DNA from 3 places in the Streptomyces sp. NPDC005281 genome. Region 1 is predicted to be linked to each of the others. Evidence: riboswitches for the same ligand, from Rfam matches in the RefSeq annotation. Region 1 holds a riboswitch; each other region holds the start of a gene.
The links. Region 1 has a riboswitch for cobalamin ahead of ABZV42_RS18895 (ribonucleoside-diphosphate reductase subunit alpha). Riboswitches for the same ligand answer to the same signal wherever they lie in the genome.
Positions count from the first base shown of each region.

Region 2: it holds a riboswitch for cobalamin, as region 1 does, so the genes downstream of both, ABZV42_RS27995 ((2Fe-2S) ferredoxin domain-containing protein) here and ABZV42_RS18895 (ribonucleoside-diphosphate reductase subunit alpha) in region 1, are expected to answer to the same signal.
Region 3: it holds a riboswitch for cobalamin, as region 1 does, so the genes downstream of both, ABZV42_RS04170 (CbtB-domain containing protein) here and ABZV42_RS18895 (ribonucleoside-diphosphate reductase subunit alpha) in region 1, are expected to answer to the same signal.

Region 1 covers NZ_JBEXGX010000012.1:152,642-156,824, reverse strand. The annotation lists gene ABZV42_RS18895 (ribonucleoside-diphosphate reductase subunit alpha) at 1-1,467, opposite strand, end outside; cobalamin riboswitch at 1,599-1,755, opposite strand; gene ABZV42_RS18890 (GNAT family N-acetyltransferase) at 1,801-2,319, opposite strand; gene mctP (monocarboxylate uptake permease MctP) at 2,472-4,082, opposite strand; gene ABZV42_RS18880 (DUF3311 domain-containing protein) at 4,079-4,183, opposite strand, start outside.
Region 2 covers NZ_JBEXGX010000022.1:62,111-66,293, reverse strand. The annotation lists gene ABZV42_RS28010 (S8 family peptidase) at 1-1,022, opposite strand, end outside; gene ABZV42_RS28005 (hypothetical protein) at 1,183-1,854, opposite strand; gene ABZV42_RS28000 (hypothetical protein) at 2,047-2,343, shown strand; cobalamin riboswitch at 2,474-2,650, shown strand; gene ABZV42_RS27995 ((2Fe-2S) ferredoxin domain-containing protein) at 2,823-3,212, shown strand; gene ABZV42_RS27990 (HIT family protein) at 3,253-3,720, opposite strand; gene ABZV42_RS27985 (adenylate kinase) at 3,859-4,183, shown strand, end outside.
Region 3 covers NZ_JBEXGX010000002.1:332,347-336,529, reverse strand. The annotation lists gene ABZV42_RS04180 (cupin domain-containing protein) at 1-198, shown strand, start outside; gene ABZV42_RS04175 (enoyl-CoA hydratase/isomerase family protein) at 333-1,406, shown strand; cobalamin riboswitch at 1,472-1,618, shown strand; gene ABZV42_RS04170 (CbtB-domain containing protein) at 1,659-1,880, shown strand; gene ABZV42_RS04165 (CbtA family protein) at 1,901-2,659, shown strand; gene ABZV42_RS04160 (hypothetical protein) at 2,820-3,671, opposite strand; gene meaB (methylmalonyl Co-A mutase-associated GTPase MeaB) at 4,164-4,183, opposite strand, start outside.

The sequences.
Region 1 (4,183 bases):
CACCACGCGGTCGAGGAAGGTGACCGCGGTGCGCACGGTCTCGTCGAGCCGCTCCCAGTCGATGTCTTCACCGACGACGAACGCGCCCAGGTTGACCGAGCCCAGGTTGCAGACCGCCGTCTCCCCGTCGTCCGTGACCTCCAGGATCTCGGTGCACAGGTTCGAGGAGTGGACGGTGTGGCCCGGCTCCGCCGTCTGGTTGGCGGTGCGGTTGGCGGCGTCCTTGAAGGTCATCCAGCCGTTGCCGGTCTGCGCGAGGGTGCGCATCATGCGGCCGTACAGGTCCCGGGCCGGGATGGTCTTCCTGGCCAGGCCCGCCTCCTCGGCCTTGCGGTAGGCCGCGTCGAACGCGTCGCCCCACAGGTCGACCAGTTCCGGCACGTCGGCGGGGGAGAAGAGCGACCAGACGCCGTCCTCGTTCACCCGGCGCATGAACTCGTCCGGGATCCAGTGCGCGAGGTTCAGGTTGTGCGTACGCCGGGCGTCCTCACCGGTGTTGTCGCGCAGTTCCAGGAACTCCTCGATGTCGGAGTGCCAGGTCTCCAGGTAGACCGCGGCCGCGCCCTTGCGCCGGCCGCCCTGGTTCACCGCGGCGACCGAGGCGTCGAGCGTCTTCAGGAACGGGACGATGCCGTTCGAGTGCCCGTTGGTGCCACGGATCAGCGAACCGCGCGAGCGGATGCGGGAGTACGACAGCCCGATGCCGCCCGCGTGCTTCGACAGGCGTGCCACCTGGTGATAGCGGTCGTAGATGGAGTCCAGCTCGTCCAGCGGGGAGTCGAGGAGGTAGCAGGACGACATCTGGGGGTGCCGCGTACCGGAGTTGAAGAGCGTCGGGGAGGACGGGAGATAGTCGAGGCGGCTCATGAGCCGGTAGAGCGCGGTGACTTCGTCCACGGAGCGGGCCGTGTCGTCCTCGGCGAGGCCGCAGGCCACCCGGAGCATGAAGTGCTGGGGCGTCTCGACGACCTTGCGGGTGATCGGGTGCCGGAGCAGATAGCGGCTGTGCAGCGTGCGCAGCCCGAAGTAGCCGAAGCGGTCGTCGCCCTCGGCGTCGATGAGCGCGTCGAGGCGGGCCGTGTGCAACTGGACGAACGCGGCCGTGCGGTCGGCGATCAGGCCCTCGCGGTGGCCGACGGCGACCGACTCGGAGAAGATCGTGACGCCCTGGGAGGCGGCCTCGACGGCGATGGTGACCGCGAGCAGGCGGGCCGCCAGCCGGGAGTAGGCGGGGTCCTCGGAGATGAGACCCGCGGCCGCCTCGGTGGCCAGTTCGCGCAGCTCGGCCTCGTCGGCGCGGGCGGACCGGCCGCGCAGCGCCGCGGCGGCGACCCGGCCGGGGTCGGCGTCGGGGAGGTCGGCGGTGAGATCCGTCAGGGTCCGCAGCAGCACGGTTCCGGGACCGTCGGTCTCCACCGGGGCCTGCTGCGCGGTCACTGAAGCCGGATCGGCTGGCGCGATGGTCACGTGTGGCTCTCCTCGCTCGGCACGGGGCCTCGCGGGCGGGCGGGGGCACACGGGAGCGCTTTCGGGCAGCAGCGCACCGCGTCCACCGGCCCATTCCGCGAGGCCCGGACGTCGTCGGCACCCGGGCCGGACGGCCGGGGCGCGCTGTCGGCAGGTCCTCGGACTGACGCGAGTACGGGCACACGCAGACGCGAACACGCACAAGTACACCGTTGCGGGACAGTTCCGGATTTGCACCGGATTCCCCTGCGACGACAGCGATCACGAGCATACATCTTGTGCCGGGCTTCGGGACTGCCCCCACATGTTGTGTCCGCTTGGTGTCCGAGAGCGCTACGGAGCGTGCCGGAGCGTCAACTCGTAGGTGAGCAGCCGGATGTCGTCGAGCTCCGGAAGGGGGTTCCAGTCGCGGTCCGGGGTGCGGGTGAAGCCGAGGCGTTCGTAGAGGCGCCGGGCGCTCAGCATGGCGCGCTGGGTGGACAGCACGAGGTGCGTGCAGCCCTCCAGGGACCGTGCGCGTTCGGCACAGGCGCGTACGAGGGCCTCGCCCGCACCCCGGCCGCGCGCCTCCCGCGCGACCGCGAGCATCCGGATCTCGGCCTCCCCGGCGCGCGCGAAGTCGGCCATGGGGCTGCCCTGCGCCACGAAGGTCACGCTGCCGAGCACCCGGTCCCCCTCGACGGCCACCAGCACCTCGGCGACGGCCGCCCGCCCCTCGACGTCCCGCAGTCTCGCGAGGTACCCGTCGCTCTCCCCGAAGTCGAGCAGCCCGTCCCCGAGATAGGCCCGGGCCGCGATCTCGCCGACGACGGGGTACTCCTCGGGCAGGGCGGGCCTGATGACGATGTCCATGCGGGTGAGTGTGCCCGGCCGGCACGGCGACGGGCCGCCGGTTTTCCTCCGGCGGTCCGTCGTCCACGGCAGTCGCGGGGGAGGCGTCCCGCCCGGGCCCTGGCTGGGCCCTGCCTCCCCGGCCCGTGGCTGGGCCCTGCCCGCGGTGCGGCCTAGTGGCTAGCGTCCGCCGTGGCCGGCGGAAGCTCCGTCTCGACCCCGGGATCCCCCGAGTCGGCCGTGTAGTCCCCGGGTGAGGTCTCGTCGACACCCTCCGGGGCCTTGAACGCCCTGAGGGCGAAGGTGAGGACCACGGCCACGGCCGCGTTCAGGACGAACGCCGTCAGGCCGATGTAGCCGATCTCCCCGATGCCGGGGATCGCCTTCGAGCTGCCGCCGAAGTGCTTCTGGGTCGGGGAGGCCACCCCGTAGGCGGCGATCGTGCCGTAGAGCATGCCGACCGCCCAGCCGCCCAGCAGTGCCCAGCGGTGGAACCAGCGGGTGAACAGCCCTCCGACCAGCGAGGGGAAGGTCTGAAGGATCCAGATGCCGCCCAGCAGCTGGAAGTTGATCGCCACGGTCTTGTCCATGGTCAGGACGAAGACCAGCGCGCCCACCTTCACCAGGAGCGAGACCAGTTTGGAGACCCTGGTCTCCTGCCGCGGGGTCGCGGCCGGGTTGATGAAGTCCTTGTAGATGTTGCGGGTGAAAAGGTTCGCGGCCGCGATCGACATGATGGCCGCGGGCACGAGCGCGCCGATGCCGATGGCGGCGAAGGCGACGCCCGCGAACCAGTCGGGGAACATGTTCTCGAAGAGCTGCGGGATGGCGAGCTGGCCGTTGGTGACCTTCACCCCGGCCGCGATCGCCATGAACCCGAGCAGGGCGAGCAGGCCCAGCATCAGCGAGTACAGCGGCAGGATCGTGGTGTTGCGGCGGATCACCTCCCGGCTGCGGCCGGACAGCGTCGCGGTGACCGAGTGCGGATACATGAACAGCGCCAGCGCCGAGCCGAGCGCGAGCGTGGCGTACGTCCACTGGCCCGCCTCGGCGGGGACGAGCCCGCCGGCGCCGGCGGCCGTGTACTTGGCGCTCGCCGCCTTGAAGATCTCGTCGAAGCCGCCCAGCTTGATCGGGATGTAGATGACGGCCACCGCGATCACGATGTAGATCAGGGTGTCCTTCACGAACGCGATCAGTGCGGGGGCCCGCAGCCCCGAGGAGTAGGTGTACGCGGCCAGCACGCCGAAGGCGATGAGGAGCGGCAGGTCCTTGACGAACCAGTTGGAGGACGCGCTGCCGCCCACGCCCATCACGTCCAGGACTGCCTGGATGCCGACGAGCTGGAGCGCGATGTAGGGCATGGTCGCGAGGATGCCGGTGACGGCCACGGCGAGCGACAGGCCCTTGGAGCCGAAGCGGCCGCGCACGAAGTCCGAGGTCGTCACATAGCCGTGCCGGTGGGAGACCGACCACAGGCGGGGCAGGAAGGTGAAGATCAGCGGATAGACCAGGATCGTGTACGGCACGGCGAAGAAGCCGGCCGCGCCCGCCGCGTAGATCAGCGCGGGTACGGCGACGAAGGTGTACGCCGTGTAGAGGTCGCCGCCGAGCAGGAACCACGTGACCCAGGTGCCGAAGGACCGTCCGCCCAGGCCCCATTCGTCGAGGCTGTGTTCGTCGGCGGCCCGGCGCCAGCGGGCGGCCAGGAAGCCCAGGACCGTGACGGCCAGGAAGAAGAAGATGAAGACGCCGAGAGCGACGCCGTTCACACCGTCCTTCATGCGTCCACACCCTCCTTCGTGAGGGTGCGGGCCCGCTGGTCACGCCGCCACAGCTGGTGCGCGGTCACGGTCAGCAGCGTGGACAGGGGTACCCACAGTAT
Region 2 (4,183 bases), on a different contig from region 1:
ACCTCGTGAGCCGTGGCGTGAGGGTGCGCCGACAGGTACAGCGCGATCACGCCGGTCGCGTGCGGTGCGGCCCAGGACGTCGCGCCGTCGGTCTCCGTGGTCGTACCGCCGCCGGCGAGGGCGGCGGTCACCTTCTGGCCGGGTGCGTACAGGTCGACGCAGCGTCCGTAGCCCGATCCGTAGGAGCCGCCGTCGCTCCAGGGGCGGTCGTTCGGAGTGGAGGCCGCGACGACGATCGTGCCGGGGACCCCGGCGGGGGAGTGCTTGCAGGCGTCGTCGTGGAAGTTGCCGGCCGACACCACCGTGGGGATCCCCGCGTCGACCATCTTCTTCACGGCGGACTCCACGGCCGCCGACCGGTGGTCGAAATTGAGGGACATGTTCACCACTGCCGGCTTCTGCACGTGCGCGGTGACCCACTTGACCGACTTCACCACGGCGGCCTCGGCCGCTGCCTGGGAACCGCCGCCGTCGCTCTCGCACAGGACGCCCTGGACCCGTACGAGGTCCGCCTTGGGCGCCACCCCGTACTTCGCCCCGCCGATGATGCCGGCGACGAACGTGCCGTGGCCGATGCCCGCTTCGCTGAAGCAGTCACCGGAGTCCCTCGGGCCGACGAAGTCGGCGCCGAGGTGGGCGCGTCCGCCGAACTCGCTGTGAGCGATGTCCATTCCGGTGTCGATCACATAGACGTGAACGCCCTTGCCCGTGGCGGTGGTGGTGAACTTCCCGTTCAGGGGCCGCGACCGCTGGTCCAGGATGTCGAGATTCCACGGCACATGCCGGGTGACGGGCGTTGCCGCGGTCCACGCCGTTCCGGACGACGTCCCCGCCGAGCCGGAACGTGTCGGCGCCCAGCCGGACGACGCCCTCTCCCCGAAGGGCGCCACGGTCTCGCCCTTCTTGTGGGCGGGGAGCGTTCCCCCGGCCGCCGCGCCGGCCTTCCCGCCGCAGGCCGAGGCCCCGAGCACCGTCACCACGGCCACCGCCAGCAAACCGGCCTTCGTCACGTTCCGCGTCACAACATCCCCCGTCTCCCTGCCGCGTACACAGTCAGCGCACAAGACGACTACATAGGCCGGGGCGGTTCCGGCGGGGGCGTGGGCGTGTCGGTGCACGCGCCCGGGCGCGCCACGGATGCTCAGCCGGTCGGCCAGGGCGTCCGTCCGGCGGGCGCGGCATTCATCCCTGTCCTTCCAGGCTCCGGGCAAAGCGTGAGCTCACCGAGTCGACCACAGTGGCCTCCGGTGCGATCCAACTGCCGAAGCGGCCTCCGACCGCGCCGTCGACGATCTCGCGGGCCCGCTCCTCGTCGACGCCGTTGCGGGTGAGGAACCATGTGAGGACCTGCATACAGTGCCCGTACCAGCCACTCTCGGCCTGGGTCCGTTCGGCCACCACCGTGACCAGCCGGGTGCACACGCGCTCCCAGTGCCAGGCGTCGGCCAAGGAGTCGGCGGAGGCCCTGGGCGGTACGAGGGCGGCGAAGCGCTCCGCCAGTTCCTCGAGCCAGTCACGCCATTCGAGCAGGGCCGCGACAACCAGCCGTGAGGTCTCCTCCGTCGTCGTCACGGAATCGGCAGCACAGCACCAGACGCCGACGACCCCACCGTCGGTGTCCCCCTCGCCCACGGACCAGTTCCATCCGCAGGCCCACCGGCCGTACCGCTCCACCAGAAGTTCCGTGACCGGATCGAGCGAGCGCCCGAGATCCTCTTCGACGGCGTCCGCCCCGGGCAGCAGGGCCGCCACCGACTCGGCCAGCGCCTTCGCCGCCTCGGCGTCGAGCTCGAACGGGTGCTGCGACGGGTCCACTTCTGCCCAGTTCAGGGTATGCGCCCAATACTCAGTCACCGTGCCACTTTGCCGTGTGCGGCCACCGAAACACCAACCCAATATCGAGCGGCTGTACCGCAGAGGTGGAGCGCAACGTACGCAACCACCACGCGCCCCCGAGAGGCCCCGAGGGGTACTCGGGAAACGTCCCTCGGGCTTGAGAGGGCCGAGCAAATCCTCGTTGTCAGTGCCAGCTGCAATGCTGGTCCCATGAACGGTGATGAGCAGCTGCTGCGCGGACGGGTCTACGGACGTGACCATGACGATCCTGACCCCGGCCCGCTGCCGCACCGGACGTATGCCGCGCTCATAGGCGGACCACTGGACGGTCTGCTCCTGGACGTCACCGACCGGCAGCCTGAGGAAGTCGACGACGGCGCCGCCCTGTCCACCGAGCTGTCGCGCTGGCCCGGCGGCCGCGCCCTGTACGACCCGCACCCCGACGAGCCTCGCAGACCCGGCTCCGGCGTGACGTGCCGGTTCTACTACGCGGGTGACACACCCTGAACAACGGGGGCGGGCGTGACGTACGGCTTTCCGGGCCCGGGTGACGCGGGCGGGCCCCGCATCGAGTTCTGCCCTGCGAAGGCGGGCCGGCGCAGGTTCCGTAGCTCTCGACGCCCCTCTCCGACGGACTTGATAGCCTCGGCGAGCCAGTCGAACCACATCCGTGGTCAGGGAATCCGGTGCGAATCCGGAGCTGACGCGCAGCGGTGAGGGGGACGGGCGGGGCACAGCGCCACTGGGAGACCGGGAAGGCGCCCCGTCCGGACGAACCCGAGTCCGAAGACCTGCTGGCACCTCCGCACCCCGGAGGACATGTAGGCCAGGCTCCGCGTACGAGCCCCGACCCCCGAGGCATGCCCATGTTCCGTACCGTCTCGCTGCTTCGTACCCCGGACAAGCCGGGCGTGCCCCTGTACGCCTCGCCTCCCGGCTGCCGGTCGAGCTTCACCGATCTCTCCGGACGAGGAGTGTGACGAGCCATGCCTCGACAGAGCTCTGAAGCGGCAGGCACCGAGCGTTTCACCACCGCACCGGCACCATGTCGGATAGTCGTCTGCCGGGACTGCTGCTGCGGAACCCCCAAAGTCACCGGCGTGGATCACGAACGGCAGCTCGCGCGGCTGGCCGAAGAGGTCCCTGTACGCGTCTCGGACTGCCTCGACGTGTGCGAACACGCCAACGTGATCGTCGTCCAGCCCTCCGCAGCCGCACGTACCGCAGGAGCCCGCCCGGTCTGGCTCGGCCTCGTCAACGACTCCGACGCCACCGAGGACATCGCGGCCTGGGTACAGGCCGGCGGCCCCGGTGTCGCTCCCTGCCCCGACATCCTTGACCTGTACGTGTTCACCCCTCCCCGGAGGGCGCGTTGAGAGTCGGCGTCGTCCCGAACGCTCGGATTCCGTTGTCCGTCTAACGAGCGATCGAGTTCTCGCGAAGGTGATCGCGCATGGCGAGGGAAATCTGGTCCGCGTGCTCGCTCGACACTCGTTCCTGTTCGGGCCGCCCGAGCAGTTCGAAAACGCCCGGTCCACGATGTTCCGGCCGCAGATCCGCCATGCGCGGGACGATGTGGAAGTGCACGTGCGCGAAGCCTTCGGCCTCGGCGAACTGGATGACGTAGGTCTTGGCGCAGCCGGTCGTGCTCCGCAGCGCCCGGGAGAGCTTGACTTGCCACATCCCCAGGGCAGCTGCCTCGGCGTCGGTGAGGTCGTGAACCGCGGTGACGTGGCGCCTCGGCAGCAGCACCAGCCAGCCGGGCATCGCGGTGTTGAAGACGTGAGCCACCCGCCAGTGCTGGTCGAAGGCCACGCACTCGCGTGGCGGAAGGTCGTCGAACTCTGCTTCCTTGCCGCATACATAGCAGTCGGGAGTCGTCATGCGCCAAGATCGTAGACCGGTCTCGCGCCGAATGTCCTTCGGCCCGAGGGCGGTTGCCGAGACTGCGCCCTGTGCTGAATCGGTGGCGGGCAGGAGACGCGCGAGCTCTTCTCTGGGCCGCGAGAGTAGGGTGCGGCCGTGGAACGGATCTTGGTGGTGGGAGTCACCGGCGCGGGCAAATCCACGCTCGCGCAAGCCTTGAGCGGGTATCTCGGCCTGCCGTACCACGAGATGGACGCGCTCTACTTCAACGGCCCCGACTGGTCCGTCAACGACAAACTGACCGACGACGTCTCAACCCTCACCGCCGAGCCGTGCTGGATCATCGACTCGCTCGGCTACCCGGCGGTCCGTGACCTGCTGTGGGAGCGGGCCGACACGGTGATCTGGCTGGACTACCCAAGGCGCGTGATCATGCTCCGAGTCCTGCGCCGTTCCTTGAAACGCACCGTCACGCGCGAGT
Region 3 (4,183 bases), on a different contig from region 1:
TCGGGGGACGGTCCCGAGGAGGTGCGCCTGCGCACCTCACCCGGTGACTACATCTTCGTGCCCCCCTTCGTGCCGCACCGCGAGGAGAACCCGGACCCCGACGAAGAGGCCGTGGTCGTCATCGCCCGCAGCACCCAGGAGGCGATCGTGGTCAACCTGCCGCGGCTGTACGCGCTGGAGCCGGGGGAGGAGGCCTGACGGAACCAGGGCCGGGCCGCTCGGTGAGTACGGTAGCGGGGAGATCGCCGTGACCGGCGAACCCACCGGACCGTGGAAGGAACCACCGAGATCATGCGCGTCATCGTGGCCCGCCGTCTGACCCGGGCGCCGAAGTGAACGGCACCGAGGCGCCCGGCGCCGGGGAGTCCGTCCTGCTGCGTACCGAGGGACGGGCAGCCCACCTCACCCTCAACCGGCCCAGGGCGCTGAACGCCCTGAACCACGCGATGGTGCGCCGGATCGACCAGGCCCTCACCGCCTGGGAGCAGGACCCCGGCGTCGAGACCGTCGTCGTCACCGGCGCCGGAGAACGCGGACTGTGCGCGGGCGGCGACATCCGGGTCGTCCACGACGACGCGCGTGACGGGGACGGCACCGCGTCCGCCGCGTTCTGGCGCGACGAGTATCACCTCAACGCCCGTATCGCCCGCTGTCCCAAGCCGTACGTGGCGGTCATGGACGGCATCGTCATGGGCGGCGGCGTCGGGATCTCCGCGCACGGCAGCGTCCGGATCGTCACCGAACGTTCGCGCATCGCCATGCCCGAGACCGGCATCGGTTTCGTCCCCGATGTCGGCGGCACCCATCTGCTCGGCCTCGCTCCGGGCGAACTCGGCACCCATCTCGCTCTGACGGGCGTCTCGATCGGCGCTGGAGACGCGCTGCTGTGCGGTCTCGCCGACCACTACGTGCCGTCCTCCTCGCTCCCGCGGTTCGTGTCCGAGCTCGCCCACCGGCCCGTGGCCCAGGTGCTGGCCGCCCATGTGCGGCCCGCGCCGCCGGCCGAGCTCGCGGAGCGGCGCGAGTGGATCGACGCCTGCTACGGCGCCGACACGGTCGAGGAGATCATCCGGCGACTGCTCGCGGTCGGAGACCCGGCCGCCAAGGAGGCGGCGGAGGTCCTGCTCGGCAACTCGCCCACCGCGCTGAAGGTCACGCTGGCCGCCCTGCGCCGGGCCCGGCGGCTCGGTTCGCTGGAGCGGGTCCTGGACCAGGAGTACCGGGTGTCCTGCGCCGCCCTGTCCGCACTGGACCTGGTCGAGGGTGTCCGGGCCCAGATCATCGACAAGGACCGTGAACCGCGCTGGTCCCCGGCCACGCTCGCCGAGGTCACCGACGCCGACGTCGAGCGCTTCTTCGCCCCTCTCGGCGAGCGTGAACTCGGGCTGTCCGACGACGTCTTCTGACGGCCGGCGGGACCTGCCACCTGGGGCGAGAGGAAGATCACCCCGGGCGGCGCGGTCTTGGCCAGGCACCCGGCACACGGTACGGTCGGTCCGATATCGATGACGTCAAGACGGAAGCCGGCGGAAATCCGGCACGGTCGCGCCACTGTGAGCGAGACGCCCCAGCCACGCTGGGCGCCGCGTGAGTCAGACCCGTAGGCGTCATCCTGTGCACCACCGAGATGGGACGCGAACTCCCGAGGAGGTCCTGCCATGGCGCAGACCGTCGCTCCGCCGACAGCCACCACCCCCGCTCTCCCCGCCAAGCTGCCGATCGGTGCGATCGTCCCCTGGGCGGTCTTCTTCGGCATTCTCATGCTGGTCCTGCTGTACTTCGTCGGCGCCGAACAGGGCGCCACCTCCGTCGTCTCCGGCGAGGACGTTCACGAGTGGGTGCACGACGCCCGCCACCTGCTCGGTTTCCCCTGCCACTGACGCGACGGAGAGCACCCACGATGAACTCCGCAACGGTAAGAAACCTCCTCGTACGCGGCATGCTGGCCGGTCTCGCGGCCGGTGTACTCGCCCTGGTCGTCGCCTACTTGCTCGGTGAACCGACCGTCGACAGCGCCATCGGCTTCGAGGAGGCCCACTCCCACGCACACGGGCACGAGGTCGAACTCGTCTCGCGCAGCCTCCAGTCCACCGCGGGCCTCGCCACCGGTGTCCTGGTCTACGGCGTCTCCTTCGGCGGCATCGCCGCGCTCGCCTACTGCTTCGCCCTCGGCCGTGTGGGCCGCTTCGGCCCGCGCGCGACCGCGCTCCTGCTGTCCGGGACCGCGCTCCTCGCCGTGTACGTCGTGCCGTTCCTGAAGTACCCGGCCAACCCGCCGTCGGTCGGCGACCCCGACACCATCGGCAAGCGGACCGCCCTGTACTTCCTGATGATGGTCCTCAGCGTGCTGCTCGCGGTGGGTGCCACCATCCTCGGCAAGCGCCTCGCGCCGAGTCTCGGCACCTGGTACGCCACCGTCATCGCGGTCGCCGCCTTCGCCGTAGTGATCGGACTGGCCTACGAGTTCCTGCCCGTGATCAACGAGGTGCCGCGGGACTTCCCGGCCACCCTCCTGTGGCGGTTCAGGCTCTCGGCGCTTGCCATCCAGACCGTCCTGTGGGCCGGATTCGGCCTGGCCTTCGGCGAGTTGGCCGAGCGTCTGCTGAACCCCCGCCCCGCGACCGTCACTTCGGGCCGGTCGGTCCCGGCCGCGAACTGACCCCTCCGGCACACAAGAGAGCCCCTCGGAAGCATCCGGGGGGCCTCTCGCGTACCGGGGGGACACCCGGTGCCATGGGGCGACTGCTTCGGTGACGGGTGGATCACCCGTCAGGAACGGCGGAAGTCGCCCGGGTTGCCCTGAAGTTGCCGGGCCGGGCTCACCGGCTGTCGGCCTCCACTCGGACCGCTTGCGCCTCCGGGCCGGGCTCGGACGCGCGGCGCTCCTTGACGTGGGCGTATGCCATGAGGCCGAACAGAACGATGAGCAGCACGGCCGACGAGCCCGCGGTACCGAGGTCGAGTCCCCCCTTGGCGAGCGGCTTGGTGAGAAAGTCGCCGGCCGTGGCGCCGAGCGGGCGGGTGAGGACGAAGGCGATCCAGAACAGCAGGACGTTCGACACCGACGGAACCTTCATCAGCGCGACGAGCACTGCCAGCAGTCCCGTGACGAGCAGCGCCCCGCCCAGGTAGCCGAGGCCGGAGCTGTCGGAGAGGAAGTCGCCCATCGACGTGCCGAGCGTGTTGGAGACGAGGATCGCCGACCAGAACAGCGACTCACCACGGAAGGTGACGATGTCCCGGATCTGGAACGTCATTCCGCTCAGTTTCCAGGCGAGGAAGATCGCGAGGAGGAGCGAGACCAGGATGGCGGCGCCCTCGGGGTAGCCGAGACCGAGGCCCTGAGGGCCCCAGCCGAGCGATGTGGCGCCGCCCGAGAGGTACTTGTCGCTGGCGTCGCGGTTCATGAAGTCGGACATCGTGGTGCCGGCCATGCTGGTGGACAGGATCACCGTCCAGTAGAAGAACGGGTTGTACCTGCGTGACCTGAGCTGGACGACCAGTGTCACCACGAAGAGCAGGAAAAGCGCGATCGTGGTCACGAAGTAGCCGAGCTTGAGGGTCTGGGCGAAGAGGTCGCCCGCGGTCTCACCCAGGGTCGTCGCGGCGATCTTCATGACCCAGAACGCCAGAGTCACTTCCGGCAGCTTTTTCATCACGGGCGTCGTCATCGAATGGTACTCCGGCGGTGTGGGGGGATATGGGGGATTTGATCTCTGTCGAACCTTGACAAGACCAACCTGAACGCGTCCTGAACATGCGCGGCATGAATATTGACGTACCGCGCCGCGGTACTTCCGCTCTGAGTCTCGGCATCGTCTCCACCTCGCGCAGCGGCGACCGCCGCTCCGGGCGCAACGCCCCCATGGGGGAGGGCGAAGGGCGAAGGAGCCGTGGGCGCACCGGATCACTTCCGGTTCCACGATGTACGGCGGCGGGGCGCCGGGTGTTCATGACGTGCGGCCAGAGGCGTGCGGCCAGAGGCGCGCGGGGCGAGTGCCGGTGGCGTGGCCGGCCGTCAACGTGCCGATGGGGGGTGGCCGGCCGTCGACATGCCGATGAGGGGTGGTCGGCCGTCGACATGCCCATGGGTGGTGCCGGCCGTCGATGTGCCTATGGGTGGTGGCCGGGCTCCGACCTGCCCCGCCACCACCCCGTTCGGCTCAGCGGCTTTCGCCGCCGA